4 regions of the Metabacillus dongyingensis genome follow, and region 2 is predicted to be linked to each of the others. Evidence: riboswitches for the same ligand, from Rfam matches in the RefSeq annotation. Region 2 holds a riboswitch; each other region holds the start of a gene.
The links. A riboswitch is a leader RNA that binds a small molecule or an ion and turns the genes downstream of it on or off. The one in region 2 is predicted to bind S-adenosylmethionine.
Positions count from the first base shown of each region.

Region 1: linked by a shared signal. The riboswitch ahead of K8L98_RS05680 (bifunctional homocysteine S-methyltransferase/methylenetetrahydrofolate reductase) and the one ahead of K8L98_RS01240 (Na+/H+ antiporter NhaC family protein) in region 2 are both predicted to bind S-adenosylmethionine.
Region 3: linked by a shared signal. The riboswitch ahead of K8L98_RS15310 (MetQ/NlpA family ABC transporter substrate-binding protein) and the one ahead of K8L98_RS01240 (Na+/H+ antiporter NhaC family protein) in region 2 are both predicted to bind S-adenosylmethionine.
Region 4: linked by a shared signal. The riboswitch ahead of mmuP (S-methylmethionine permease) and the one ahead of K8L98_RS01240 (Na+/H+ antiporter NhaC family protein) in region 2 are both predicted to bind S-adenosylmethionine.

Region 1 is NZ_CP082944.1:1,153,932-1,161,682, forward strand. Features, by position in the region: gene metH (methionine synthase) at 1-170, opposite strand, end outside; gene K8L98_RS05680 (bifunctional homocysteine S-methyltransferase/methylenetetrahydrofolate reductase) at 163-2,016, opposite strand; SAM riboswitch class I at 2,093-2,224, opposite strand; gene K8L98_RS05685 (YajQ family cyclic di-GMP-binding protein) at 2,409-2,900, opposite strand; gene K8L98_RS05690 (CvfB family protein) at 3,250-4,104, shown strand; gene K8L98_RS05695 (BMP family lipoprotein) at 4,300-5,268, shown strand; gene K8L98_RS05700 (methyl-accepting chemotaxis protein) at 5,280-6,932, shown strand; gene K8L98_RS05705 (DUF3941 domain-containing protein) at 7,116-7,247, opposite strand; gene K8L98_RS05710 (DegV family protein) at 7,302-7,751, opposite strand, start outside.
Region 2 is NZ_CP082944.1:216,656-224,406, forward strand. Features, by position in the region: gene K8L98_RS01215 (cupin domain-containing protein) at 1-123, shown strand, start outside; gene K8L98_RS01220 (aldehyde dehydrogenase) at 262-1,641, shown strand; gene K8L98_RS01225 (ABC transporter ATP-binding protein) at 1,782-2,498, shown strand; gene K8L98_RS01230 (ABC transporter permease) at 2,495-3,508, shown strand; gene K8L98_RS01235 (TetR/AcrR family transcriptional regulator) at 3,568-4,224, shown strand; gene K8L98_RS01240 (Na+/H+ antiporter NhaC family protein) at 4,399-5,685, opposite strand; SAM riboswitch class I at 5,764-5,871, opposite strand; gene K8L98_RS01245 (TetR/AcrR family transcriptional regulator) at 6,033-6,659, shown strand; gene K8L98_RS01250 (GNAT family N-acetyltransferase) at 6,656-7,210, shown strand; gene K8L98_RS01255 (GNAT family N-acetyltransferase) at 7,207-7,751, shown strand, end outside.
Region 3 is NZ_CP082944.1:3,122,661-3,130,411, forward strand. Features, by position in the region: gene K8L98_RS15300 (LLM class flavin-dependent oxidoreductase) at 1-923, opposite strand, end outside; gene K8L98_RS15310 (MetQ/NlpA family ABC transporter substrate-binding protein) at 1,410-2,252, opposite strand; SAM riboswitch class I at 2,381-2,489, opposite strand; gene mngB (mannosylglycerate hydrolase) at 2,994-5,603, opposite strand; gene mngA (PTS 2-O-a-mannosyl-D-glycerate transporter subunit IIABC) at 5,678-7,621, opposite strand.
Region 4 is NZ_CP082944.1:4,969,849-4,977,599, forward strand. Features, by position in the region: gene K8L98_RS24515 (MFS transporter) at 1-105, shown strand, start outside; gene mmuM (homocysteine S-methyltransferase) at 986-1,960, opposite strand; gene mmuP (S-methylmethionine permease) at 1,935-3,338, opposite strand; SAM riboswitch class I at 3,419-3,523, opposite strand; gene K8L98_RS24530 (response regulator transcription factor) at 3,688-4,377, shown strand; gene K8L98_RS24535 (sensor histidine kinase) at 4,374-5,378, shown strand; gene K8L98_RS24540 (ABC transporter ATP-binding protein) at 5,480-6,241, shown strand; gene K8L98_RS24545 (ABC transporter permease) at 6,231-7,751, shown strand, end outside.

The sequences.
Region 1 (7,751 bases), 940 kb from region 2:
TGAATGGATTCGATGACTTCTGGTGCAGTAATCGTTAAATACTCATTGCAGCCCTCGTATTCTTCTCCGCCGAAATCATCTGCAGAAAGATTTGCATCCTGTATCATGGTGCCCATCGCTCCGTCCAGAACGAGGATTTTTTTCTCAAGCTGCTTTTTTATATCAGACATGCGTAATCTTCCTTTCATTGACCTCAATTTGTTTCTTGTGAATGTAATTTGTCAGTTCAACGGTTAATTCATAGTTTAAAAATGGTGTAATTAAGTAGATTCCATTAAATAAGTCAAAGGCAGCATCGATCAGTCTTTTAGAAATCGCCAATCCTTCCTGATAGGCTTTCTCCCGATTGTCGCCTGCCCGGGCCATTCTTTCACGAATACTGTCAGAAAGAGTAATGCCCGGAATTTCGTTATGGATAAATTCTGCATTGCGGCTGCTTGTGAGCGGCATAATGCCGATATAAATCGGAACGGTTAAGTGCTTCGTTTCCTCATAAACATCAATCAGCTGTTTTTCTGAGTAAATTGGCTGTGAAATGAAATAATCTGCACCGCAGGCAATTTTCTTCTCCAGTCTTTTTACCGCTTTATCTAGATATTTAACATTGGGATTAAACGCAGCGGCAACTGAAAAATTGGTTTTTTCCCCAAGAGGTTTTCCTGAATAAGAAAGACCATCGTTAAATTGTTTAATTAAGCTGATCAAATCAAATGATGAAAGATCATAAACGGAAGTAGCTCCCGGAAAATCCCCGATTTTTGATGGATCGCCCGTAATCGCCAGCACATCCGTAAGTCCCAGCGTATGAAGACCCATTAAATGAGATTGAAGGCCAATTAAGTTGCGGTCGCGGCATGTAATATGAATTAAGGACCTGAGTCCAAGTGTTTGCTGAACGATGGACCCTACAGCCACATTGCTTATTCTCGGTGATGCAAGTGAGTTGTCTGCAAGTGTTAAGGCATCGATTCCAGCAGCTTGCAGTGCTTTTGCACCTTTTATAAATTTGTCCAGCCCAAGCTTTTTAGGAGGATCGAGTTCTACAATCAGAGAGCGCTTTTTATTGACTATTTCCGGCAGGGGAGGGTACTTTCTTTCCGCTGCAGACGTGACAGAAATCTCTTTCTTTCTTATTTTAACTTTCTTTTCTGTAACTGGAGGGAGTCCTTTAAGCGCTGCTGCCATTGCTTCGATGTGGATTGGGGTTGTGCCGCAGCAGCCTCCAATTAGTCTTGCTCCCTGATTTCTGAAGGCTAGAGCGCTTTCTGCAAAATATTTTTCTCCAGAGCCATAGACAAGTCTTCCTTCTTCAAGAGTAGGCAAGCTGCTGTTGGGATAAACAGATAAGAACGCTCTTTCCGGGAGCGGAATTTCTTCAAGTGATGAAAGCATATGGTAAGGACCAAGTCTGCAATTCAGACCGACAACGTCAGCACCAAGGGCCTCAAGCTGAGAAAGGCCTTCTTGCAGGGGTGTTCCATCCTGCAAGACTCCAATTTCGTGAAGGGAGATGTTTGTAATAATCGGGATATTCGTTTCTTTTCTGGCGATCTCTAATACGGTTTTAATTTCTTCAAGATCATAATAGGTTTCAAGCAGCAGACCGCTTACCTCTTCACTGAGCATAAGGTAAAGCTGTTCTCTGAAATTTCGTTTAATGTCCTCAAGGGAATAGGCATTTTTCTTGAAAGCACGGATGCCGCCTATTGTTCCAAGAACATAGGTGTTATTGCCGGCTGCTGCTTTTTTAGCAATCTGAACGGCAGTACGGTTAATTGCTCTCACTTCATCTTCAAGTCCATATCTTGATAGTTTAATATAGTTTGCACCGTAAGTATTTGTCTGAATGACATCTGCACCGGCTGCAATATACGCCTTATGAACATTTAATATTTCATCAGGCTTCGATAAATTCAATTCTTCAAAACACCTGTCAACTCCGTGTGAGTAAAGCAATGTTCCCATTGCTCCGTCGCCAATCAGGATCTTCTTCTGTAAATCGTTTAAAAGTGTCAAACTCCAAACCTCCTTAGTGCAATAAAAAAACAAAAAAAGCCTTCCAAGAAGAAGACTTTTGAACGTTCAGGACTTCTTCTTATCGTTCGATGGATGCATCGCTGGAATTAGCACCTTGGATTGAAATCTCTGATGAAGACAGATGATTTCATTATGCCAGGTTGCTGAAGCTTCAAAGGGCCAGTCCCTCAGCTTCTCTAGATAAGAATGGTGAAATATGAAATTTTAGAAAAAGATATTATATCTAATTTACATGTTTTTTCGGATAGATTCAATACAAAAATAAAACTTTTCTGAATAGACGGGGAATTTGTTGAGGGGAAATCGAAGCAGATACTTGCAGAACAACGAAAAAAACACTCAGCAGAGGATAGCCCGAGTGTTTGTTCACTTTATCTGAAATTAATGAATTGAACATCTATCGGCAGGTCGGCTCCGCGAACGGCTGCGATCACCTGCTGAAGGTCGTCCTTATTTTTGCCGGTCACACGGACCTGATCGTCCTGAACCTGGGTTTTTACTTTTAATCCGGAATTTTTAATAATGGCATTAATCTTTTTTGCATTATCCTTATCAATACCCTGAATGAGCTTAGCGCGCTGGCGAATCGTTCCGCCCGATGCACCTTCGATTTTTCCGTAATCAATATTTCGTGTCGCTACATTGCGCTTTATCAATTTAGAAATAAAAACATCCTTTAACTGATCCATTTTAAACTCATCATCTGAAACTAAAACAATCTCTTCTTTTTCAAGAGAAATGCTGCTTTTGCTCCCTTTAAAATCATAGCGGGTGCCAATTTCCTTCATTGTCATCGTAATTGCATTCGTCACCTCAGGCATATCCACCTTTGAAACAATATCAAAAGAACTGTCTTTCGCCATAAGAATCCTCCCAAAAGTTTATATTATCTATAGATTATAGTAGAATGAACAGGGGATAACAACTAACGAAGTGCGGAATCGCCCGTTTAGCTCCGACAGACAGATAAGAATTCCGCCGAAAAGTCCGGGTTTGACTTTTTGGGGGAATTTGTTCTGGCCGAGGAGTTGGGCGATGGAGCCGGACAATACGAAGTACAAAACGTAAAAGTTGGAGTAGTCTGCAGCAATTAAGCACCCGATTAGCCCAGGAGATTAGCCGTTTAGCTGCGCATTCATACATAAATGTCCGCTTCAATTTGAAAACTAACAGCAGATGCAACCTGCAAAAGAAAGGAACGAAATACAATTGATGAATCCAGGAACGTTTATGACGCTTTCGATAGATGAAAAATTAGATTATGGCTATTATTTAACAGATGGGGAAAGCCGTGTGCTCCTTCATAAAACGGAAATCACGGAACCGATTGATGACAAAGAAGAAGTAGAGGTTTATTTAATTGTTGATCATGAAGACCGTCTTGCTGCAACAATGAAGAAACCGAAAATTACCGAGGATCATTACGACTGGGTTGAAGTTGTAAGCGTAAGAGAAGACATGGGAGCGTTTGTTGATATTGGTTTATCCAAGGATGCCCTAGTAGCAAACGATATCCTTCCAGCGTTTATCGAGGTTTGGCCTGAAGAGGGGGACATGCTTTATTGTTCTTTGAAGGTAACGAAAAATGGCAGGTTTTTCACGAAGCTTGCAACGGAAGATGTCATGCAGGAGAATATCGTATCAGCAGAAGGTGCAGCCAACAATCAAACTGTGACAGGCAGAGTTTACAGAATGATTATTGCCGGCTCATATATTATTACAGAAGAAGGCTACAAAGGATTTATTCACTCTTCGCAGCGTAAAAGAGAGCCTCGTTTAGGCGAGCTGGTAACAGGACGTGTAATTGAAGTGAAAGACGATGGAACAATCAACGTATCTCTGCTTCCCAGAAAGCATGAAGCATTGGATGAGGATGCACAGCAGCTTTATGATTACATGGAATCAAGAGGCGGAGCGATGCCATTTTTCGATAAGAGCGACCCAGAGGATATTAAAGAACGCTTTAACATGAGCAAAGGCGCGTTCAAGCGTGCAATCGGATCATTAATGAAAGCTGGGAAAGTTTATCAGGAAGACGGCTGGACATATTTCAAAAAGGAACAGTAAGCGAGTTGATCGCTTGCTGTTTTTTTTGAGCAATTTCAGGTTTTTTGCGGATAAATTCTGAAATTTAATTAATATCATTATGCGTCTCAGTTATCTCAAAAAAAATTTACTCGCTTTACCCTTCCTGCAATAAAGATTTCCGTAAATCAGTCGATATGACATGAGGAGATACTTTTAAAGGGGAGAATACATCAAATGAAAAGAAAACATATTGCTGTGCTGCTTTCATTTTGCATCACGATTTTGCTTGCAGGCTGCGGACAAGCTGCAATGGAAAGCAATGCAGATGAAAAGATAAAGGTTGGGATTATGCTGTCTGACGTCGGACTGGGAGATCAGTCATTTAGTGATTCAGCATTTGGCGGACTAATTAAATCCCGTGATGAGCTTGGAATCTTATTTGATTATAGGGAAATTAAAGATACTGGCACCTATGAAAAGGGGTTGACTGAATTAGTTGAAGAAGGCAATGACCTTGTTATCGGACTGGGTTTTATGGTTCAGGAGGATCTTGAGAAGACGGCGAAAAAATATCCGAAACAGAAATTTATATTAATTGATGCGATTTCAGAGCTGGATAACATCACGTCGATTACGTTTAAAGAGGATGAGGGAAGCTTTTTGGCAGGAGTTGTTGCCGCCATGACATCAAAATCGAATACTGTAGGATTTATTGGAGGAGCGGATGTTCCGCTTATCAATAAGTTTGCAGATGGATTTTCAGAAGGTGCTAAAGCGGTTAAACCGGATATTGCCATTATCACGGAATATGCCAATGATTTCGGCAACGATAAACTTGGCAGTGAAATAGCGAAAAAAATGATTGGCAATAAGGCTGATGTTTTATATGCTGCTGCTGGCTTTACCGGAGTAGGGGCACTAAAAGCAGCACAAGAAAGCCGTATTTACGCAATTGGAGTTGACAGCGATCAGTATTTTTACGCTGAGAAATCAGTGATAACCTCTATGCTCAAGAATGTAGACGTGGGTATCTACCAGCTGCTTAAGGAGTATGCAAGAGAAAATAAGGTTCCTGAAGGACATATAGAATTAGGTTTAAAAGACAATGGTGTTCAGCTGGCGCCAATCCGCGTTATTTCGCTTACGGATGAACAGCGGAAAACTCTTGATGAATGGCAGAAAAAATTAGCAGAAGGCAACTAGGGGGATGACTTGTGTCACTTAAGAAAAAACTTTTGCTGAATTCACTCAGCATCATTATTATGGCAACTTTGATGATTGGTTTTATTATCGTGAATATGCTTTCCATTCAATCATCTAATCAAAATGAGGTTCCTGTTCTGCTAAATATTGAAAAGCTGCAGGGAGAGCTTACTGTAACAAAACAAAGTCTGAACAACTTTGCCTTTTCATTGACAGATGCTCAAAAAGAAGAGACTCTTCAATCACTTCAGAGAAATGAAAAACTGATTGAAGAAATAAATCAAACCGCGAAGGATAAAAATACAAAACAAGCATTTCAAAAGGCTTCAATTAAATTTAAAGCTTTTAAAGAAGAAACAGGCCAGGCTCTGAATCAAAAAAATCAAGCAGAAGCCAAGCGCCAGTCTGTTCGTGTTGATGGGATTTCCAATGATGTGCACTTGATGAATTTTTATTCGAATGAACGATATGAGATGCTTCAGGAGAACTTGAAAAAACAAATCGAATTCGTTATATTATCGGCAATAATCGGTACAGCTCTTTTAATTTTATTATCTTCTTATATTGTGATTCGAATGACAAATGCCATTACAAAGCCTCTCAAAGGGCTTTCCCATCAGGCAAGTGAAATTGCAAATGGAAATTTGGCAGTGGCTGCTATTTCCTATAAGGGAAAAGATGAAATAGCAGCACTGAATGATTCTTTCACTTCAATGACACATCAGCTTAAAGGACTTCTATTCTCAATCGACAGCGTGAGTAAAGAAGTAGAAGGTTTTGCAAAAGATCTCGAGGGAGAGAACAGAGCATTAACTGAAATCAGTAATCAGGTAGCTGTTTCTACAGATGAATTATCTGCAGGATCACAATCGATCTCCTCCGATCTTCAAGATGCGGTTACTTTGATTGAGAGAATGGATTTTGATTTCAGCGTAAATGTAACCCGGTCTGAGCAATCCGTTCAATATGGAAAAGAAACGGTGAATGCCATCACATCAGGACAGAGCGCGATTAAAGCACAGCGGCTGCTTATTCAGGAGAATATGAATACGACCCGGCAAATTGAAGAATCAACAAGAACATTTATTGGGTATATGACGAAAATAGAAGATATGGCTAAGGTTGTTTCAAATATTGCGGATCAGACGAATCTGCTCGCTTTAAATGCCGCCATTGAGGCTGCGCGTGCCGGTGAGGCAGGCAAAGGTTTTGCTGTTGTTGCTGCTGAAGTGAGAAAGCTTGCAGAAGAATCCACCGGTGCAACATCTCAAATATTTGAAATGGTAAGTTTAATTCAGTCAGGAATATCCAGTATTTCAGAATCTGTTGTGAATGGGGTATCGATTGCTCAAAAACAGCAGAACGGAATGGATCATACAACAAGTGCTTTTGAAGCTATCGATCATAAAGTAAAAGGAATTACATCCGAATTGAATGATTTAAAATCAGGTATATTGAATTCCAAGAAACTTGGAGAACAAGTGCTGCAAAATGTAGAAAGCATCAGTGCCGTTGTAGAAGAGACAGCAGCAGGAAGCGAGCAAATTTCTGCTTCGACAACTGAACAGCTCCTCGCATTCGAAAAAATGGTGGAAAAAGTGATTGAACTCAGACAGCTGACAGATGATTTAAATCAGACGCTTTCGAAGTTTAAGCTTCAATAAAACAAAAACAGCAGCGGAAAATCGCTGCTGTTTTTATATAAGAAATTAAGAAATTTTGCGCATTTATGTCTAGCTTCAGGCCTAATTCCCAGGTCAGAAAGGATCCGCCGCAAAAAAGTCAAACCCGAACTTTTCCAGCAGATTCTTATCCTTTCAGAGCAAACCAGGCCGCTTTTGCTTCTCTTATAAACGGTCGGTCTTTTTAGAATATTGTCTTTCGCCTTTTTGGCGGTTTTTCTCGCGCATCATGTTTCTTTCATGTTCTTTGGCATTATTGTCTTTTGCTTTTTTGTCGTTATCGCTTGTATGCGGCATCATAAAAACTCCCTTACTGAAAAGATACGTTTATGTTGCCCTGTAAGTATAATATTATGAGATCGGTTTGTTTGAAAAGAAAATGGCAATCGTGCCAGGTCCGGAATGCGCTCCAACTGAACAGCCGACTGTGTTTATATATACTTCTTTCGGATGAAATTCAGTTTCAATCATTGCTTTTATTTCCTTGGCGGAGACCTCATCATCCCCGTGACTGATGGCGATGGTCTGACTTTCAAGATTTACGCCCCGCTCTTTCATCAGCTCGATGACCCTTCGGAAAACTTTTTTCCGGCCTCTTAGTTTTTCAAGCGGAATCAGCTTGCCGCCTTCAACATGCAGAAGCGGTTTGATGTTGAGAAGACCGCCTACAAAGGCAGATGCTTTGCTGATTCTGCCGCCTCTTGCTAAATATTCTAAGTTGTCGACGGTGAAGATGTGCTCTGTATGTTCACAAAAGTCTTTTACAGAAGCTTCAATTTCTTGCAGAGTGTTTCCTTTACT
Region 2 (7,751 bases):
GATATGTGCACGGGAAAGAAAGAAGAGCGTCCAAAGGCGTTGAAGCATATTCAAAACGTGCCATTGCCTGAAAATGATCCTTTATTGGGCAAAGGCGGACCTATGTTTGATTATTGGAAGTAAAGCAGGCGGCTGCCTGCTTTTATGCACAAAAATAGGCAGCGAAACTGATTCCATATAAATTGACATCAAATCGTTTCATTGTGTATTATATGTTTATGAGATTAAACATATAAACACTTTAAAAGGTGGATAAAATCAATGAATACTCATGAACAAATCCAAGCTCTTCTCTCTCATCAAAGAGCTTACTTTTTAAAAGGAAACACAAGAAGCGTTCAGGGAAGACATGATCGGCTCGAAAAGCTTCGTCTTTTTATAAAGAAAAATGAACGTGCGATCATGGATGCATTGAAAAAGGATTTAAACAAATCCGAGTTTGAAGCCTATTCAACAGAGATCGGAATCCTCCTTGAGGAAATATCCTTTTCACAAAAGAATCTACAAAAATGGGCTGCTCCTAAAAAGGTAAAAACAGCAATGACCCACATCGGTACAACCGGGAAAATTGTTCCGGAGCCTTTTGGAACCGCGCTGATTATCGCACCTTGGAATTATCCGTTTCAGCTGGCATTATCGCCTTTAATCGGAGCGATTGCCGCAGGAAACACAGCGGTTTTAAAACCATCTGAATTTGCACCAAACGTGTCTAAGCTTTTGAAAGAGCTTGTAGAAGAAACCTTTCCCTCAGAGCTTGTCGTCGTGATTGAAGGAGGAATTGAAACGAATCAAGTGCTGCTCGCCCAGAAATTTGATGTAATTTTCTTTACGGGAAGTGTGCCGGTCGGGAAAATCGTTATGGAGGCAGCATCCAAGCACCTTACTCCCGTTATCTTGGAGCTTGGCGGAAAAAGCCCGTGTATTGTCCACAAAGATGCTGACTTACAGCTCTCTGCAAAAAGAATTGCATTCGGAAAGTTTACAAATGCGGGTCAAACCTGTATCGCCCCAGATTATCTGCTTATTCACAGCGCAGTAAAGAAAGAATTTTTATCCTTGCTACAAGCTGAAATAACGGAAATGTTCAGTGAAAACCCGCTTTTAAATGAAAATTACAGCAGAATGATCAGTGAGAAGCATTTCGACCGCTTAACGGAATTTTTCTCAGATGGAAAGGCTATTTTTGGCGGAAAAGCCGATCGTGAATCTTTAAAAATTGCTCCAACAATTTTAGATGAGGTAAATGTGGATGCTGCTGTTATGCAGGAAGAGATCTTCGGTCCGGTTTTTCCGGTTATGGAATATACCGATTTAGATCAGGCCATTACTTTTATTCAAGATCGCCCTAAACCACTGGCGCTCTACTTATTTACTTCAAGTAAACAGACTGAGCAGCAGATTATTGGACAGGTTTCCTTTGGCGGAGGGTGCATAAACGATACACTGATGCATATTGCCACACCGCATCTTCCGTTTGGCGGAGTGGGGGAAAGCGGAATGGGCAATTATCATGGCAAGTACAGCTTTGAAGCCTTTACACATTACAAAAGTGTTCTTCACCAAACAACAAGATTTGATTTCAGTTTCAGATATCCTCATGCAAAAAATGGGCTGAAATTAATAAGGAAATTGCTTAAATAAAGGAAAGCAGCGAACTGTACAAAAGTTCGCTGCTTTTTTTAACAAAAAAGTGATTACTCACTTTACAAAACAATTATTATCGAATACAGTATAAATGAGTGATTACTCACTTTTATTTAGGAGGCGTTTAAATGAATGAAATGAGCATCGTACTCCAATCTGTTTCAAAATCATTTGGCAAAAAAGAAGTAATAAAAGATGTTTCATTTTCAGTAGGCAAGGGGGAAATCTTTGGCCTGCTCGGACCTTCAGGGTCAGGAAAAACAACCTTAATTAAAATGATAGTTGGAATTGAGGAAGCAAGCATCGGGGATGCGAACGTTTTAGGTGTAAAAATGCCGGACTTAAAATCGCTGCAAAAAATCGGATTTATGGCGCAGTCAGACGCTCTTTACGGAGAGCTTACCGGAAAAGAAAATATAGCTTTTTTCGCAGCTCTCAGCGGTTTAAAAGGAAAGAAGAAAAAAGAGAGAATTCAGTATGTAATGGATCTTGTTAACCTTTCTGAGCACGCATCGAAACGGACAGGAGATTATTCAGGGGGAATGAAGCGACGCCTTTCGCTAGCGATCGCCATGCTTCATGAGCCGCAAATCCTAGTGCTTGATGAGCCGACGGTGGGAATCGACCCAATCCTGCGCCAGTCAATTTGGGAGGAGCTTGAGAACATCAGGCGTACTGGAACGACGATTATTGTCACAACGCATGTGATGGATGAAGCTGAAAAATGTGACAGGATTGGTTTCATTCGCGAAGGAGTCCTGATCGCTTCGGGAACTCCAGAACAGTTGAAATCAGAAACAATGTCACACTCCATTGAAGAAGCATTTTTAGCATATGGGGGTGCTAAACAATGAGGGTACTTGCGATTGTGACGCGTATCATTCAGCAATTTTTCCGGGATAAGCGGACGCTTGCGCTGATGCTGATTGCTCCGTTATTTATTCTGACTCTGATGAACTTTATTTTTGACAGTGAAGCCTATTCACCTAAAATTGGCGTGCACGGAGCACCTGAGCAATTGGTGACAGTTCTCGGGGAGAACGATAGTAAAGTCATAGAATATGAGGAAAATGAACCTGAAAAATGGATAACAGCAGACGGCCTGGATGCCTTTATCTCGTTCGATAAAGGAAATCAAGAGATTACATTAGAAGGCTCTGATCCGAGTGTAAGCCGGGCAGTGCTGGGGGTGCTCCAAAAAAGCGGCCAGCCGGATCAACAAGCACAGCCATCTGTGAACTACTTGCACGGATCAGACGATATGACCTCCTTTGATTACATCGGTCCAGTTCTTATTGGTGTATTTATCTTTTTCTTTGTTTTTCTGATTGCAGGCGTTTCATTTCTGCGGGAGAGAACAAGCGGAACATTGGACCGGATCATGGCGACTCCGCTTAAACGCTGGGAACTGGTTCTTGGGTATGTGATCGGATTTGGTATTTTTACTACCTTTCAGGCCGTTTTGATTTCTGCCTTCTCCATAAGTGTGCTGGACATGATGATGGAAGGCCCTTATTTCTATGTACTGCTCATTACGTTTCTGCTTGCGATGACTTCTTTGACTCTCGGAACCTTGCTGTCTACGTTTGCTAATAATGAGCTGCAGATGTTTCAATTCATCCCGCTCGTCATTGTGCCGCAAGTGTTCTTTTCAGGTCTTTTTAAACTCGAAACGATGGCGGAGTGGCTGCAGTCCATTAGTTATGCCATGCCGCTTAAATACGGTGCAGAGGCTCTGCAGGGGATCATGATTAAGGGTTACGGGTGGGAGGACATTGCACAGGATGTCTATATTCTGCTTGGTTTTTCCCTGGCATTTCTGATTCTGAATATCTTCGCTTTGAAAAAGGTAAGAAGGCTGTAATGCTTGTGTTCTCTTTTTCATTTATAATAGGGACATAGATGAATGAGGAGTTTTAAAAGATGAGCAATCAATTTTCCATTGAAGAGCTATTGAAGCTGACAGATGAAGATGTAAAGATGAGTGAAAAACAAAAAAAGGTAGTAGAAGCTGCCATTGAAATATTTGCAGATAAAGGCTTTGCAGCAGCATCAACAAGTGAAATAGCTAAAAAAGCTGGAGTCGCAGAGGGGACGATTTTCCGTCATTATCAAACGAAAAAAGACCTGCTGTTTGCGATCGTCATGCCGACTATAACTAAATTCATTGCCCCATTTTTAGTGAGAAATTTTCTTCAGGACGTGACGAAGCAAAATCATCAGGACCTTGAACATATGCTGAGATACATTCTTGAAAACCGCTATGAGTTTATAAAGAAAAATCACCCTGTCATCAAGATTTTGCTCCAGGAAGTTTTCTTTCATGAAGAGTTCAGAGGGGAGCTCCGAAAGGTCGTTGAGGAACATGCGGTTGAGAAGCTGAAGAAGCTGATCATTCACTTCCAGGAAAAAGGAGAGATGATTGACATGCCTCCTGAAACAGTGTTGCGGATGATCATTACGACAATTATGGGGTTCCTGATCGGAAGGTTCATCATTCTGCCTGATTTGGATTGGGACGATGAAGCAGAAAAAGAATATACGATCCAGTTTCTTCTGCATGGACTGATGAAGAAGTAAAGCCGCTCATAGGATGAGCGGCTCTTTTTCTTGTTAGGAAAACTATAAAAGTCAAAGGGGTGTGGAAAATAAACCGTAAAGCTCCGGCCCATTGAGCTTTGGTCAGAACAAATCCGCCTGCGCTTTAGATCTATGAAAAAACAGAGTCCAATTTCGGACTCTGCAGGGCAGGAACTACTTGGCTTTTTTAAATTTCGGATAGCCAATAATAATAGCCGCAATACCCATAACGGCTATTAAGAATGGGTAATAAGAGAATGGCAGGATATCAGCTGGTGAAATCTTTGCAAATTGAGCGGCAGTAAGCATTTGAGCGCCATAAGGGATTAAACCCTGTATACTGCAAGAAAAAATATCCAAAAGGCTGGCAGATTTACGTTTATCAATCTCATATTTATCTGCCATATCTTTTGCCAGCGGGCCCGCTGCAATAATAGAGATGGTATTATTTGCAGTCGCAAGGTTTGTCGTGCTTACAAGACCGGCAATGGCATATTCTGCCCCTCTTTTAGAAGAAATTCTTTTTGTCATCGCTTCTAAAATAAAGTGAATGCCGCCATTTCGTTTAATCAGTTCAACCATACCGCCGATTAAGAGTGAAAGAATGACCAGTTCGGCCATCCCCATAATACCTTCTGTTATTTTCTGAAGAAAATCAGTTAACGTATAGCTGCCATCAGACATCCCGATAACTCCGCTAAGCAGGATACCCCCAGTTAAAACAATAATGACATTCATTCCAAGAAGAGCTGTTACAAGTACGGCTATATAAGGCAGCATTTTAATGAAACTGAATTCTCCAGGTGAAACAGGAGATTGATTGCCGAGAGTAATCACAATTAAGACAGCACAAGTAATGATGGCAGCCGGCAAAACGATGAAGAAGTTTACCTTGAACTTGTCTCTCATTTCCGTCTGCTGTGTCCGAACTGCAGCTATTGTTGTATCCGATATGAAAGACAGGTTGTCCCCAAACATCGCACCGCCAATAACGGCAGCCATAGCAAGAGCTATTGAAATATCAGCCTCTGCACTGATGCCAACCCCAATTGGAGCAAGTGCAGCAATTGTTCCCATTGAAGTTCCCATTGCAAGTGATATAAAAGCTCCAATGATAAATAATCCAACAATCAAAAAGCTTTGCGGCAAAAATGAAAGCGCAAGATTGACTGTAGATTCCACTGCACCCATCCCTTTTGCCACTTCTGAGAAGGCTCCGGCCAGGATGAAGATAAAGACCATGATCATCAAATCAAGATGACCTGCCCCTTTAGCAAAATTCTCAACCTTCGCAGTGAACGTCTCTTTACGATTCATCATAAGAGCTGCTCCTGATGCAATGATAATTGCAACAAGAATCGGCATCTTATAAAAATCGCCTGTTATAATACCAGACCCTACAAATAGGGCAAGAAATATGATTAACGGCAATAATGCCAGTCCATTTCCTTTTGTCTCCATGTGTACCACCTTTCTTATTATAAAAAAAGATCTCTTCTAAAGCAGAAGAGATCTTAAATCCGGAATGGAATAAACCTCTTCTTATCTTTCAAGCACGCGGCTTGCTGGAATTGGCACAGCACTCGGAAATCCGAGTCCGCTGCCGAGGCATCACAGGGCCAGTCCCTCTGCCTCTCTTAATAAGAAGATATATGTGTGTTTTTAAAAAATGACCTTTCCTACATTAAGGGGTTATTGTGTAAAAGTCAAATGGTAGATTTAACAAAAATTTTTTCAAAATTGTTTGAATTTACCGTTAACAGTGGAATAAAATAAACTATATAGTCGGTTTTTAAGGAGGTGTAAAGGTGGCTCCAATTGTTTCAGATGAATATAAGGAAAAAAAGAAACGCCATATCCTGGAAAGTGCCCTTAAGGCTTTTGGAGAAAAAGGATTTCAGCTTGCAACAATAGACGATATTGTTGCTGAATCTGGGTTAAGTAAAGGCGCAATCTACAACTATTTTAAAAGCAAGGAAGAAATTTACCTTCAGCTGATGCAGATGCGGACAGAGCAGAATATCGCAAAACTGAAAAGAAGTTTTCTAGAGAGAGGGACTGCAAAAGAAAAACTTCACCAGTTTTTCAAAAACTATGCGGAAATTGAGCTATCTCAAAAGTGGCAGAAAATGATCGGTGTTCACCTTGAATTCTGGATTCATTCTGGCCGTGATGAAGAACTTAAGAAAGTCATGACAGACCGGTATGACGACGTTTATCAAGTGCTGCTTGTTGAAATCATCGAAGAAGGCATAAGGCAGAATGAATTCAACAAAGAGACGGATCCATCGCTCATATCTTCTATGGTATGGGGAACCATAGACGGCATTTGTCTTCACTATTCAGTAATAGGCAGGAATTACCCTTATCAAGAACAAATCCGTGCCTTAGAAGAAATGATCTTCATGTACTTAGAAAAAGGGGGATCTGCATGAGGTTTTTACAAGGAGAAAATATATACCTGCGTCCTTTTAGAAAAGACGACTTCGAGATGATTTTTAAAAGTGTGCAGGACAAAGAGATTAGAAGGCTTACTGGTACACAAACGTTTTTTACAATGGAGAAAATAGAGCAGGCTTATGAAAGCTTTGCGCTGGATAAAACACGAATGGATCTTGTGATTGTACGGAATGAAACAGATGAAGCAATAGGAGATCTTGCCCTGATGGATATCGATCTCTTAAACCGGAATGCAAGTGTACGAATTGCCCTGAACGATGAAAAGCATCGCGGACATGGTTTTGGCACTGAAGCGATGAAATTAATCCTTGAGCATGGCTTTCACCATTTGGGATTATACCGGATAGGACTAAATGTTTATCACTACAACGCAAGAGCAAAACGCTCCTATGAGAAATTAGGCTTTAAGCAGGAAGGCGTTATACGGGGAGAGCTTTTTTATGAAGGGGAGTTTCACGACAATATCCTAATGGGTGTATTAGCCGATGAATTTTGGGAAGCTAATGAGAAATGGGGCGCGGTATGATCACAATTAAGAGATTGTCTCAATGTACGCTTGAAGAGGCTTTAACCGCATGGAATAAAGGCTTTGAGGGATATTACTTTGATATGACGCTGTCCCTTGAGAATTTTTTTAACCGAATGGTGCTTGAAAACCTTTCGCCGGCATTATCTGTTGTAGCTTTTCACGATTCAAAGCCGGTTGGGCTGGTTCTGAATGGAATCAGAACCATTGACGGCAAAAAAATAGCATGGAATGGCGGTACAGGTGTTGCTCCTGAGTACCGAAGCAAAGGGGTCGGGTTAAAGCTGATGGAAGAGGTTTTGTCTCTTTATGAAAAAGAAAATGTAGACACTGCTACTCTTGAAGCCGTCTCTCATAATGATCGTGCGATAAAGCTTTATGAAAAAATGGGCTATCAGGTTGTGGACCGGATTGCACACCTTGGTCTTTCAGCTCCTCTTAAGCTCGAAGAACCAAAAGGCAGATTCCGTGTCCAGGTTAAAAAGCCGAGGGACGTACAGGATGTCTCTTTTTATAACAAGCTGACGCCTTGGCAGGTGCA
Region 3 (7,751 bases), 2.1 Mb from region 2:
GAAACAATGATTTCATTTATCCCCAGACTGTTTTGCAATTCTAAAACCTGTCTTCTTACCGTTGCTTTTGAACCGTATATAATTGCGGCAACTTGTTCTTCTATGGAGTAAGATTCACCAGCCTGTTCTGCAAATTTTTCTGCTTGTTCAATGCTTTTAACCGTTACATGTCGTCCGCTTTCCAGATTTACTCTTATCAATTTACTCTCACCCCTGAGATTTTCTGCTTCACGATCCGTATCCGCAACTATGATAGATAACGCTAAATGAAAGTCTTGATTGTTACCTCCCCCATTAAGGTAGGCTTGCAGTGATTTTTTCAGTTCATTTGGATCACCGTTAATAAATTGTGCATAAACGAATGAAATGTTCAATTCTGCTGCTAACTTCGCACTATTCTCACTGGCTCCCAGGAGAAAAAGATGCGCTGGTTCAGGAGGAATAGGATAAGCTTTCACACCGTATAGCTCGTGTTTCTCATGTAAGCTGTTATGCATGAGACTTTTTAAATCACTTAATTTCTCTTGAATGCTTTGACCACCTTTCAAAAGATTTTGCTGAAGCGCTCTTGTGGAAAGGGGCAGGCCGCCCGGAGCTTTTCCTATTCCCAAATCCACTCTTCCTGGAGCTAAAGATGACAAAACGTTGAAGATTTCAGCGACTTTATATGGACTATAATGTTGAAGCATAACTCCGCCAGAACCTATTCGAATCTGTTTGGTTTTTGCCAGAAGGTAGGAAATGAGAGCTTCTGGCGCAGAGCCAGCTAATTCCTCTGAATTATGATGCTCAGATACCCAAAAACGGTGATAACCCCATTTCTCTGCAAGTATTGCCAGATCCACTGTTTGTTTTAACGCATCTGCTGCTGTATCATTTTCTCCAATCGGACTTTGATCAAGAATGCTCAATTTTATTGACACACTTTCTTCCCCCCTTGTTTATTTCTTTTCCTCACAGCCCTATTTAATGTGCCTCTAGAAGTCCAGTCAGCAAAAGAAGCTGCAAAAAAGGCCCCCCAGATAAGAATGCATATCTTATCTGGGGCGCCTCCGGTTGACCAGTGGGCAATTCTTTATTCTTTCAATTCTTTAAATTATGAAATTTAAGATCCATTGAAAGAATATTATTCTTATTTTTCCGATAAATCAAGTTGGTTTTATAAAAATATTTTCGGACTATACAAAGGTCTACTAATCAAGATAAAAAGTCAGCTGTTTCCTGTTCTTCCTTGTTCTGCGTTTTTTCACGCAAACTGATTTTCCGGAAATTCCAGACCTAAGCTCTCTCGAAGAGTGACACCTTCATACTCCGATCGAAATAAACCCCTTTCTTGAAGAATAGGAACAGCTAATTCTATAAAGTAATCAGTTGTCTATAGTCCATCGATAAAGAGTCTTTATTAATTATTAATTATTTATGATTTCTTCAACCGGTTTTTTTACTGGGATTTTGGTTCCGCCAAATTCCTTCTTTATGAATTCCTGAACTTCTTTCGAATGATATATACTGCTTAATTTTTTAAAATTTTCATTTTTTTCGTTTTCTTTTTGAGTAACAAGAATATTAATATTTGCCTGTGTATCTTGATTGACCTCTTCATGGTAAATAGAATCTTTAATAGAATTCAATCCAGCATCAAGAGCAATGCTGTTTCCAATTAAGGAGGCATCTACATCGGGAAGAGACCGCGCTGTAGATGATCCGTCTACTGGAACAAATTTAATATTTTTCGGGTTTTCTACAATATCTTGAATCGTTCCAAATGAATCAAAATCATCCTTTAACGTAATGACACCTGCATTTCGCAATACGCGTAGAGCTCGAGCTGTATTTGCCGGATCATTAGGAATGGCTATTCCAGCATTTTCCGGAATTTCTTCAAGTGACTTCAAGCGTTTAGAATAAATACCCATTGGTTCTAAATAAGTTGTTGCTATTGCGGCTAAATCTGCATTTTTACTTTTCACATAATCTTGAAAATATGATAGTGATTGAAAAGCATTTACATCAAGGATTCCGTCATTTGTAGCCTCATTAATTTGCAGGCCGTCATTAAATTCTTTTACTTCAATCTCAATTCCGGCTTCTTTGGCTGCTTTTGATTTTGAAATAAAGTTCCATACTTGAGCATCTGATCCAGATGAACCTACGACAATTTTGTTGTTTTCAGATGCATTTGAGTTTATGTTGCATCCTGATAAAATAATGAATATGATTCCGGCTAGAAGTGTAATCGATAATTTTTTCATTTTTGTTTTCTCCCTTTTTCAATTTTTTTTAATCCTTAATATTGCGAGTTCTCACCGCCCATCAAAAATTGCGTAAAATAAAAACCCTTTCTAAAATAAGAAAGAGTTTCGGATTAAACGAATATCTCATCTTATCTTTCAAGCACTTTCATGCTTGCTGGAATTAGCACAGTACTTTTATATAAGCCTGTTGCCGAGGTTTCATAGGGCCATTCCCTCCACCTCTCTAAATAAGAATATATGTTTTTTTCATCCATTAATGGATTCATCACTCCTTAATTAATCATGTTAAATGAACGAAAGGCTTCCATCTCAAGTTCTCAGGGTACTTGAGTGAAAGCCTCTGGTTATCCAGTGAGCGCTGTAATTGAAAAATTTGTTAATATTAAATTAATACAATAAATCATATGTGTCAAGTCGGAATTAAAAATAATAATTACTTTCTATACTGCATTGATTAAATCAATTATGCCTAATACACATTGTAATTACTGTTTATTTCTTGTATTTATTAAGGGCATAAAAATTTATTCCTAATAACATTGCAATTCTTATCTCCTCCCAAAATTCTCTCTTTGAAAAATAGGAAAAAGAAAAATTGGTTTATTCATATTTACTCACATCAAGGTTGATTTAACTTTCTATTTGTTAATAAAAAAGACACCCCTATTTTTTGCTGCGTTGAAGGTAACTTCACGTGCAAATAGAAGAGTGTCTTTTTGAAAAACTATCAAACTGCTTTTAAAAAAGAATCGTTTTCACTTGATTTGTTTTAATTTTCGATTGTACTTTATTTTCTTCCACCTCTATAACTTCAGAACATTTTTCATTAAGATTTGCCGTATATGCTTGTTGAATAGAACGGTTTATTTTAAATGAAACGACCTTTTCTTCGTCGGTTGGATTATAGAAACGCAATACGAATTGATCATCCTTTTCGGCTTTCTTCAAAGTACTTAAAACAGAATCCTGATGTACTTCTTTTATAAAGCTGAAAGAGGCCGGCGTTTTAACATCCGCTGTATTAAGTTTCATTGCATTAAATGGAATTTTGTTATAGAGATCAATTGGTGTTAAGTACTCTTTAGCCATCCGTGCAGCATTAGCTTTTAATGCAGATTGCTGATGTGTAACAATCGCAAACTCTAACGTTAGTTTTCCAAGCATTTGTGAGTCTGGAGTAGGTAATTTAATTCCAGAAGGACGGCCCGGCCTTCTGAGCAGTTCTTCCTTACCCAGCACTCCTACACCTCTGAACAAGGTTATAGCAATTGTGTCGTATGCTTCACCGACAATCTCATACTCTCTTGTACTATTTGTTAGTACACTCACACCATATGCTTCATTGGATAGACTAACAAAACTTAACATTGGATAAATGGAATCTGGACGTTCATCCCATTCTTCCTGCTCCCAAATATCCATTGCACTATCGTAAACATCACGTTTCAAACAACCAAATTGGTTATCAGATACAGAAAATGCTGAAGCAATTCCCGTTGGAATTAACGCTCTTAAACGATGATCTTTAGCGTGATTATCTATCTCAAGCTTGATTTCAATAATTGGCTTGTGATTTGGAATGGTGAGTTTAATATGCACATCTGCAGAGCTATCTAAAATATGATCTTTTCTCTTATTTAGATCTTCTGGAATTGCAAGGGTATAACGAATATCTATAGTAGCCTCATACTGCCCCTGTTTAATTTCAACGTCCGCCTTTACGTTGTTACTATAGATTAGCGTTTCATCTCTTAATGGAGAAAAGTCATATTCATCTCCATCATCCCCTCCATCTTCAAGTAACAGAACATCGTTGAAGGTCTTGTTTAACTTCTTATCAAAAATATTCAACGAACCATTTGAATTTACGCTGATTTCGTAGAAATCTGTTGTAACTTCACTTTTTGGAGAAATTGAATTTTTCATTTCCCCATCATTTTCAACTATAAAATAGGTTTTATAGCCTAATGCAGGAAATTGGTCTTTTAATTGAACGGTATATTTAATAAAGGGATCATAGTTTCCGTAATGAACGATTTGACGGTCAATTAACCCAGGATCAATAACAACGCTGTCTATTACTTCAAACTCAATTTCCTTTGACATTTCATCAATTAACTTAAAGGACTTTAATTTTGTAGTAACTTCTGTTGTAATGACTTCCTCCCGATCATAGGGAAGTAAGTTAAAAGCAGAAAGACGATCATAATTCCATTCTGTATCTACTGAATCAACAATTTTTCTCTTATAGAAGCTGATAAGTTGATCGACTTTTTCTTCTGCAAGAAAAAATCGGTTAACAATTTCTTGATGGACTTTATCTGAGCAGCAGCATCCTATACTGTCATGCGCATGATTTTTCATAATTTCTTTCCAAATAAGTTCTATTAGACCGTGATGATATTCAAAACCTAGGCTGTACGCAAGAGTTGCAAGTGGTTCTAATATGTTTGTGAGCTTATTTTCAATTCTTGCATTGGCAGCTTTAATATCCATGCGTGTGGAATAAATACTTCGGTGAACGCGTGAATACTTTCCATCTATAAATTCACCCTGCAGTGTAGGAAGTTCCTCATTTTTTTCTAATTCACCAAAGATGTTTTCATATTTGCTCAAGAAAAACTCGCGGTCTGGGTACATTGCCTGCAGTTTATCCATAACAGTAAAGATATTTTTTTGAATAGGCATTTGATCATGACCATTTGGCAAAATGATATTCTCTGTCGTAGCACCGTGATCTAACACCTTAAAATACTTATCAATACGTTCTTGAAGCTTTTGTTCATCCTCCGGCAAATACTTTCCAATCGCGTATCCTAGAGGAAATAATTGTACCAGAACTTTAGAACCTTCATCTGTTTCCCAATAGAATTCCGTTTTGTCTGTGCCGTGACGTTCAGTAGCCCCTCGCCAAAAAATCGAATACTTAATATCAAAACCATTTAAAATTTGCGGCATTTGTGAAGATTGTCCAAAGGAATCTGGAAGGTATCCGATTTTCATGTGACTCCCGAACTCTTCACAATCTTTTATTCCATATAATAAATTTCGTACAATCGATTCTCCGCCAACCACCATCTCGTCTGTTTGTGTATACCATGGTCCAATGATCAGCTTTCCTTTTTGAACTAGACTTTTGACTCTTTCCTTACTTTCCGGCTTAACAGCAAAGTAATCCTCTAAAATTGACGTTTGACCATCTAGTACATAGTGTGGATAATCTGGATTATTTTCTAGCATCTCCATTATTTCTTCCATATTGTTAACCAAAAGAATTCTAGATTCTTCCGTTGAAAAATACCATTCTCTGTCCCAATGCATATGTGGAACGATATGAACTTTTGTCATGATGTCCTCCAATTACGATGTATTTGTATATCACTTAAGCAACTTAAGTGCGATAGATTATAACCGCCAAAAATCTAAGCAGCCATTCGGGAAGATTTTTTATTCTTTTCTCTTTTCAGCTTGCTTTTTCTTGTTGCAATCAACAAAATCGTTGAAACAACAGCACCAATTAATGCGGCGCCAAACCATATACTGGCTGCTAATAGCATCGGCTTTCCTTGTAATAGTGCAAGCGAGAAAATTCCGGCTCCAGGAACGTTTAAACCGATATTAAAATAAGATACAATAGCTCCTGTAATAGCAGACCCTGCAACTAAAGATGGAATTACTCGAAGTGGATCATTCATCATAAACGGAATAGCTCCTTCTGTAATACCAGCTAAACCCAATAACCATGTTTGTTTTCCTATTTCTTTTTCCTGTTTGGTGAAATTCTTCTTATCAATAAGTGTTGCTCCTGTTACGGAAAAGGCTGAAACCATTTTCACAGAGGCAAAGGCAGCATAAGGAATGAAATTTCCACTTGCCATTGCACCAATGCAAAACGTGTAAGCTGCTTTATTAATTGGGCCTCCCAGATCAAACGAAACCATGGCGCCTATTATAGCTCCTAAAATAAGCGCATTTGTTCCGGACATGCCTTGTAACCAATCAAGTAATCCTTGATTTAATAGGGCTAATGGTTTCCCTACCAAAAACAACATAACCGATCCAACAACAAGCGTACCAACAACCGGGTATACCCAAAAACTGATGAATCCGGCAAATGTTCCTTTTGGTTTTACATAATGCTTTAAGAATTTAAGGAAATAACCTGCTAAAATCCCTCCAAGCATACCGCCCAAGAAACCGCTGCCAATTAAATTCGCAGCTACCCCTGCTGCGAAACCTGGTCCTAATGCAGGTTTATCCGCAATTGAATAGGCCATGTATGCTGCAAGAATTGGCACCAATAATGTTCCTAATAGTGTCCCGCCTAACTGTCTCAACAACCAAAGCCAAGAACCTTCTGTATTATAGAGTTCTTGAAGATCAAAGGCTTGGGATAGCAGAACTGCTGCAGCGAGCGTCATGCCCCCAGCTACAATTACTGGAATGATGTACGATATACCTGTTAAGATAGAATCTTTTATTTCTGTCTTAAAGGATTTTTTTTCATCCTCATCTTCTTCAAAAGAGACACTTTCTTCATTAGAACTATCCTTCTTGGGAGCGTTTTCAGATTTCTCTAAAGCTTGACTGATAATCCCTTTTGCATCTTTCAATGGTGCTGCCACTGCCGTTTTAACTTTCGGAAGATGACTATATCTTTCTTCGTTTTTTACAGCTACGTCTACAGAGAAAATCACAGCATCAGCACTGTTTAATTGTCCTTTCGTGTGGCGGTCTTCAATACCGTTCGCACCTTGCTTCTCAACAAACACATCTACACCTAAATCTTTCCCTGCTTTTACTAATGCTTCTGCTGCCATGTAAGTGTGCGCAATACCTGCTGGACATGCAGTTACTGCTAATATGGTTTTATTTATCTTCTTTACTTCTGGCACTTCTTCTATTTCATCTTGACGATCCAGGTTATTAAAAAGCTCTAGATTTGTGTTAGATCTCAATAATCGATTTTTATACTCTTCATTAGACAACCTTGTCACTAGCTCTGATAATAAGGATAGATGTGTTGAACCAGCTTCATCATCTGGAATCGCTAGTAAAATAATTAGCTCTACCTGATTGGTTGGATCAATGCTTTCCCAAGTGCTCAATGGTTTCTGAAGGGTTGCGATGGCAAATGATGCTTCTTTTACTGCTTTTGACTTCCCATGAGGTATTGCTAGACCACCTTCAAAGCCTGTAGGTGATAACTTTTCTCTATCAATTACCGCTTGATACAGCTCTTCTTCAGAATGCAGTTTTCCTTCATTTGCTAACTGTCTAATTAAAAATTTTATAATTTCTTCTTTAGTGTCAAAGGATTGTTTGGTACTAACTAAAGTTGGTGATGTAAGACTTTTCAATAACATTTTTGTACCCCCTTCACTTTCTTTTTTCTGTTAATTAATGAGTGACCCCATAGTAGCATAAAAAAAAAGAAGAAGAGGTTATCTTCTTCTTTTTACACAGTCACACCTCCAAAATAGCGCTTACATGTGT
Region 4 (7,751 bases), 300 kb from region 2:
ATATTAGGCGTATTAGTCTTTGCCAGTTCTGTTCTTTACTACTTCTTGCACGGGAAGAGGGAAAGTGCGGCATGGGCAAAAGTTAATGCTTCTGCATCAGCTTGATGAGCCGGCAGAAAGAGGACATCCCAAATGGGGATGTCCTTTTTCTTTGAATCTATTAAATTTCAGAATGCTCAAAGACCCCCTATGTTTCCCAAATTCTACATAATCCCTGACTTGGATACTCATAGACCCTCTATGCTTCCCCAAATTCTACTAAACCCCAGACTTGGATACTCATTGACCCCTTATGCTTCCCCAAATTCTACTAAACCCCAGACTTGGATACTCATTGACCCTCTATGCTTCCCAAAATTCTACTAAACCCCATACTTGGATACTCATAGACCCCTTATGCTTCCCCAAATTCTACTAAACCCCAGACTTGGATACTCATTGACCCTCTATGCTTCCCCAAATTCTACAAAACCCCAGACTTGGATACTCATAGACCCTCTATGCTTCCCCAAATTCTACATAAACCCAGACTTGGATACTCATAGACCCCTTATGCTTCCCCAAAATCTACAAAATTCCAGACCTGGATACTCATAGACCCCCTATGCTTCCCCAAATTCTACTAAACCCCAGACTTGGATACTCATAGACCACCTATGCTTCCCCAAATTCTACAAAAACCCAGACTTGGATACTCATTGACCCTCTATGCTTCCCCAAATTCTACTAAACCCCAGACTTGGATACTCATTGACCCTCTATGCTTCCCCAAATTCTACTAAACCCCATACTTGGATACTCATAGACCCTCTATGCTTCCCCAAATTCCACTAAACCCCAGACTTGGATACTCATTGACCCTCTATGCTTCCCAAAATTCTACTAAACCCCAGACTTGGATACTCATAGACCACTTATGCTTCCCCAAATTCTACAAAACCCCAGACTTGGATACTCATAGACCCCCATGCTTCCCCAAATTCTATTAAATCCCAGACTCGGATACGACATTTTCACTAGTCCGCCATTTTTTTGAAATCTTTTCAATATGGTGAGGTGATGTTCGGCAGCAGCCTCCTATTAAGCGGGCACCTGACTTGAACCAGTCTTCTGATAGATGATCCAGTTCAAGACAAGATTTCTGGCCATGCCATGTTTTAGTGTCTGGATTGTAGGCTTCTCCAGAATTCGGGTAAACAATAACCGGGTTTTTTGTATGGCTGCTGATCACTTTTATGGCTTCATTCACTAATTCCAGTGGTGCACAGTTGATCCCAATTGCAGCTATTTGCCCGTCGTCCCCGAAGGTATTTGCACACACCTCGAGCAAAGTGCCATCACTAATCGCTTTCTCATTTTTCAAGGAAAAGGATAGCCATGCATATGTATAGGGAAATTCATTCAATAAAGAACGTAATACTTTTGCTTCTTGAAGAGAAGGAATGGTTTCAAATGCCAGTATATCAGCACCTGCTTCAATCAATGCTGACATTCTGGGACGATGAAAATCTTTTAAAGCCTCATCCGTAACCCCATAGTTGCCTGTATACTCCGAACCGTCTGCAAGATAGGCGCCATAGGGACCGATTGATGCCGCAACCAATGGCTTTGGTCTAATAGCTTCCATTTCTTCCTTCCAAAAATCATCTCTTGCTTTTCTTGCAATCACCACTGTTTTTTTTATTAATTGCACAGCTTCTTCTTCTTCGATTCCCCGCTTCAAGAAACCATCGATTGTTGCTTGATAGCTGGCCGTAATTGCACAGTCCGCTCCCGCACGGAAATAGTCTGAATGAACCTGATAAATCGCTTCGGGGTTTTCCAGTAATATTCGGGCAGACCAAAGGGGATCGTCTAAATCACAGCCATGCTGCTCGAGTTCTGTAGCAAGTGCCCCATCAAGGATCATGACGGAATAGTCACTTAAAATGGTTTCAATTGGATTGAGTTTCTGCTGCATATCCTTCTCCTCTTTTCTTAATAAAATGTGTTGCATAATAGCTTCCATAGCAAAACAAAATAAATGAAATGCCGCAATAGAGGGCAATTCGCTGTGCAGGATCAAATGCGATTCCAACCAAAGATGCTAAACACAGCACAAAAGATGCAATCGGCACCAGGGGATAGAAAGGTGTCCGGTAAACCAGGTCCTTTATCGAATGTCCTTGTTTTATATATTGTCTGCGAAAGAAAAACTGTGACACGCTAATACTCATCCATACGGCAACCACGGCTAAACCTGAAATGGAGACAAGAACTATATATACTGTATCTGGCGCAATAACACTTGAGAACAAAGCCAGGGTGCCGCCAAGCATACTGAAAATCACTGCATATATAGGCACACCGCGCTTTGACACTCTTGCAAAAATAGGTGATATGGTTTTCTTATCTGAAAGTGACCAGAGCATTCTGGAAGCAGCATACAGGCCTGAGTTTGCTGCAGACAAAATGGCTGTTAAGATCACGAAATTCATGATATCTGCTGCATAAGGAATACCGATTCGTTCAAATACAGAAACAAAGGGGCTTTTTAAAACTCCTGAATCTGATGCAGGCAGCAGTGCAGATAAAACAACAATGGTTCCAACAAAAAAGATAATCAATCTCCATAATGTTGTCCGAATCGCCATTGGAATTGTTTTTTCCGGATTGACTGTTTCTCCAGCTGCAACCCCTATTAATTCCGTTCCCGAATAGGCAAAATTCACAGCAAGCATCGTCATAATAACGGCAAATGCACCATTTGGAAATAATCCTTCATTTGTGAGATTCGTAAAGAACGGAGCTGAATTGGAATCCGTCAGAGGAATAAAACCTACAATTGCTGCTCCACCCAAAAGAATAAAAATCACTATGGCAGCGACTTTAATCGCTGCAAACCAAAATTCAGATTCCGCGAAAAACTTAACCGTCACAGCATTTAATGCAAAGATTATCAACGCAAACACCGCACTCCAAATCCAGACGTTAATAGATGGAAACCACCTCTGCATCAGCAGCCCCGCTGCCGTGAATTCTGAACCTAACGCAACCGTCCAAGTCAGCCAATACAGCCAGGCTACAGTATATCCTGTCCCTGGACCAATATATTTAGCGGCATAGCTATGAAAAGCGCCTGTCTCCGGCATATGGACGGCTAATTCCCCCAAACAAAGCATAACGAGATAAACGACCAGGGCACCCACAAGATACGACAGGATCGTCCCAAACGCTCCTGCCTGTTGAATCGTATAACCCGTGCTTAAGAATAAACCTGTCCCAATTACACCTCCAAGAGATAACATGACTAAATGACGAGATTGCATTTTCCTTTGAAATTGCTGCTTAGCTTCCATTTTTACTCCCCTTTTTTCACATCCAAAAAAATGAAAAACGCACTCTTTAAAAAGAGTGCGTTACTGACAAATAAAAGGCACGCTTATCTATCAGGTCAATTCACCCGCTGGAGTTAGCACAGTATCTTAATAGACCTGCTGCTGAGGTTTCAAAGGGCCAGTCCCTCCACCTCTCTGGATAAGAAATTATTTTTTTACTACAATAGCAATCTATTGAATCAATGTCAAGATTAGTATGAATATTCCGTTCACTTATGTATTCTGACATCTTGTCAAGCCCATCTATAGCACACAGAATTGTTTTCCTATACAATAATTGTAAAAGAAACCTTATAGTGTGGTGAAACTCATGTTTAAACTTCTATTAATTGAAGATGATTTAACCCTGTTTAATGAAATCAAAGAACGATTAAATCAGTGGTCTTATGATGTTTATGGCATTACAGATTTTAATAAAGTCATGCAGGAATTCTCAGCCGTAAAGCCAGATTTGGTCATCATTGATATTCAGCTGCCGAAGTTTGACGGCTTTCATTGGTGCCGGATGATCCGGTCGCATTCGAATGTGCCGATCATTTTTCTCTCCTCGCGGGATCATCCGACTGATATGGTCATGTCTATGCAGCTTGGTGCTGATGATTTTGTTCAAAAGCCCTTTCACTTTGATGTGCTGATTGCTAAAATCCAGGCCATTCTCCGCCGTGTTTATAACTACAATACAGAGCAAGTAAGTCTGAAAACATGGTGCAATGCTGCGGTTGATTATGAGCGAAATACGGTTACGAACGAAACCGGTTCCGTTGAACTGACAAAGAATGAAATGTTCATTCTTAAACTATTGATTGAACAAAAAAACAAAATTGTCAGCAGGGACAAGCTCATGAACAGCCTGTGGGATGATAGACGCTTCATAAGCGATAATACGTTAACAGTGAATGTCAATCGCCTGCGAAAACGGCTGGATGAAATTGGTCTTGGTCAATTTATTGAGACAAAAGTAGGCCAGGGATATCTTGCGGCAGAAGAGGAAATGGTATGATTCTCCGTTTCTTAAAAGAGCGCCGGAGCTGGATTCTGTTCTTTATTATCATTCATTTTTTTATTCTATTTATCGCTTTCATTGACTCAGCCATTCCAGTGCAGTCAGTCCTGTATATTGTTTTTCTTTCCATGATCGCTTTTATTATCTTCTTATCTGTTCGGTACAACAAAGAAACTGCTTTTTATAAAAGTCTGGCAGATCGGGAAAACAACCTTGATATATCAAGCATTCCAGCTCCGGAAAGCCCGTTTGAACAATTGGTTGAAAAGACGCTCAGCGAACAGGCGCAGTCCCTGAAAAAAGATGCTTTGCACAACAGAATTTCGCTTGAACAGGAAAAAGATGAACTGTTATCGTGGATTCATGAAGTGAAGACCCCGCTCACTGCCATGCATTTAATGATCGAACGCATGGAAGACGATGTGATGAAAACTCATTTGACGTATGAGTGGCTGCGGATTCACCTTTTGCTTGACCAGCAGCTGCATCAAAAACGAATTCCGTTTATTGAAAATGATTTATACATTGAAACGGTTGATTTGGAAAGCGTGATTTTCAGTGAAATTAAAACACTTCAGGCATGGTGTATTCAAAAAGGGATTGGTTTTGACATTCAGCTTGATCAAAAGGAAGTCCTTAGTGATGCGAAATGGCTTGCCTTTATTATTAGACAAATCTTAACGAATGCAGTGAAATACAGCGTGGCGTCTGACATTATCATAAAATGCTGGAAGCAGGATGATCAAGTAAGAGTTCAGGTGAAAGACTCCGGCCGGGGCATTGATCCAAAGGACCTGCCCCGCATATTCGATAAAGGCTTCACATCGACCATAAACCATCATGATCATGCTGCTACAGGAATGGGGCTGTATCTGGCTAAAAAAGCAGCTATACCGCTGCTGATTGATATTCACGTACAGTCTATTATCCACACAGAAACAGCATTTACGTTAATTTTCCCAAAAAGAAATGACTTTGCAGCCGTCATTAGCGTGTGACAAGAATGTCACATGCTTTTCTATTTTGTTCGCACAATAAAAGGAAAAGGACCTTTCTTCTTTTTATAATTAAGCTATCGAATTAAGAGGAGGAAGCAAGTATGGCGATATTAGAAGCATCAAAGCTCCATAAAAGCTACGGAAATAAATTGAATAAACAGGAAGTCCTTAAAGGAATTGACCTTACGATACAAGAAGGCGAATTTGTCAGCATTATGGGTGCGTCCGGCTCAGGGAAAACAACGCTGCTGAATGTTCTTTCTTCAATTGATAAAGTGAGCGGCGGGACCATCCAAATTGAACACAAAGAAATGACGGGCATGAAGGAAAAGGAGCTTGCTGAATTCAGAAAGCATCATCTCGGATTTATTTTTCAGGATTATAACCTTCTGGACACACTGACAGTAAAAGAAAATATTCTGCTGCCGCTTTCCATTTCAAAGGTTCCTAAAAAAGAAGCGGATCAGAAATTTCATGCATTAGCAAATGAGCTCGGCATCTACGAGTTAAAAGATAAGTATCCGAATGAAATTTCCGGGGGACAGAAGCAGCGTACTTCTGCAGCACGTGCCTTTATTCATGAGCCAAGCATCATTTTTGCCGATGAACCAACAGGCGCGCTTGATTCTAAATCCGCTGCTGACCTGCTGAATAAGTTGACCGAACTTAATGAAAAAAGAAAAGCTACCATTGTCATGGTCACGCATGATCCTGCTGCGGCAAGCTACTGCAGCAGAGTCATCTTTATAAAAGACGGACAAATCTACACACAATTGAACAAAGGGGAGCAAACAAGACAGGCTTTCTTTAAAGACATCATGAAAACGCAAGGCGTTCTTGGCGGTGTTCAGGATGAACGTTAATCAACTGATCATAAAAAACCTGAAAAAAAATATAAAGAACTACTTTCTCTATATTTTTGCCCTCATTTTCAGCGTTGCGCTTTATTTTGCTTTTGTCACTCTGCAGTATGATCCTTCCATGGACGCGGTAAAGGGTTCTATCAAAGGCGGCGCCGCCATCCGGGCTGCATCTGTCCTGCTGATTGCCATCGTGACGATCTTTTTGCTCTACGCCAATAACATTTTCATTAAACGCCGCAGCAAAGAGATTGGGCTGTTTCAGCTGATCGGCATGACAAAGCATAAGATTTTCCGCATTTTAACGGCAGAAAACTTTCTGCTGTACTTTGGATCTTTAGTCCTTGGTATTTTCACAGGATTTGCGGCATCAAAACTGGTGATGATGATCTTATTCAAAATTACTGGCGTGGATGACGTAGCTAAACTCCACTTTTCCACCCAGGCGTTCATTCAGACACTGATTGTCTTTATCGTCATTTACCTTCTCATCATGCTGATAAACTATCTGTTTATTAAAAGACAGAGCATCCTCTCACTGTTCAGGGTGCTCTCATCAGCAGAAGAGAAAGTAAAAAAGATGTCCTTTTTCGAAATGGCCATTGGCATTTTGGGCATCATTATGATTGCGGCCGGGTATTATATTTCCTCTAAGCTTTTTGGAGGAGACTTTAAATCCATGATAGCTTTATATGGCGCCATGCTGTTTATTCTTGGTTCTGTCATCCTTGGAACCTATCTTTTTTACAAAGGGTCCGTCAGCTTTATTTTCCATCTCATCAGAAAGAAAAAAGATGGCTATTTGAAGGTTGGCGAGGTTCTGTCTCTTTCATCCATCATGTTCCGGATGAAATCAAATGCCCTGCTGCTGACAATCATTACGACCGTCTCGGCACTGGCGATTGGATTGCTGTCCCTGAGCTACATCTCTTATTACTCGGCAGAAAAAACCGCACAAAATCAAGTACCCGCTGACTTTTCCTTTACTGAAAGCGAAGATGCTGCACAGTTTGAAAAATCTCTGGAATCTGCTGGGATAGCGTATGAGGATGAACGAATTGATGTATTCATGGCTGAAGTGGATATCAGCGACATTTTCAGTGCCAAACTTGAAGGAGTGAAATTTGATCCCAGCAAGATGACTCTGCCTGTCATCAGTGAAAAATCCGCAGGGAAAAATCTTTCAAAGGACGAAACGATCTTCACAGGCTACAGCGATCTGCTCCAAAAATTTATGCCGCTTGATGATAATGGAACTGTTACGCTGCTTGGGAAAACAACAAGCATTAAGCAAACGTACTTGGGAATGGAAAAAGATTCTCCCGTGTCCTTTTATTTTACAGCCGGCGGAATGCCGACAGCCATTGTCGATGATTCGGTCTTTAAGCAGCTGAAAAAGGATGTGGATCCTGATGTTCAGCTGCCGACATCTACTTATATTGCAGTTGAAATAGCGGATCAGGGCGAATTAAAAGAAGCCAATACCATTTTCACGTCCTTAAAACTTGGCGAA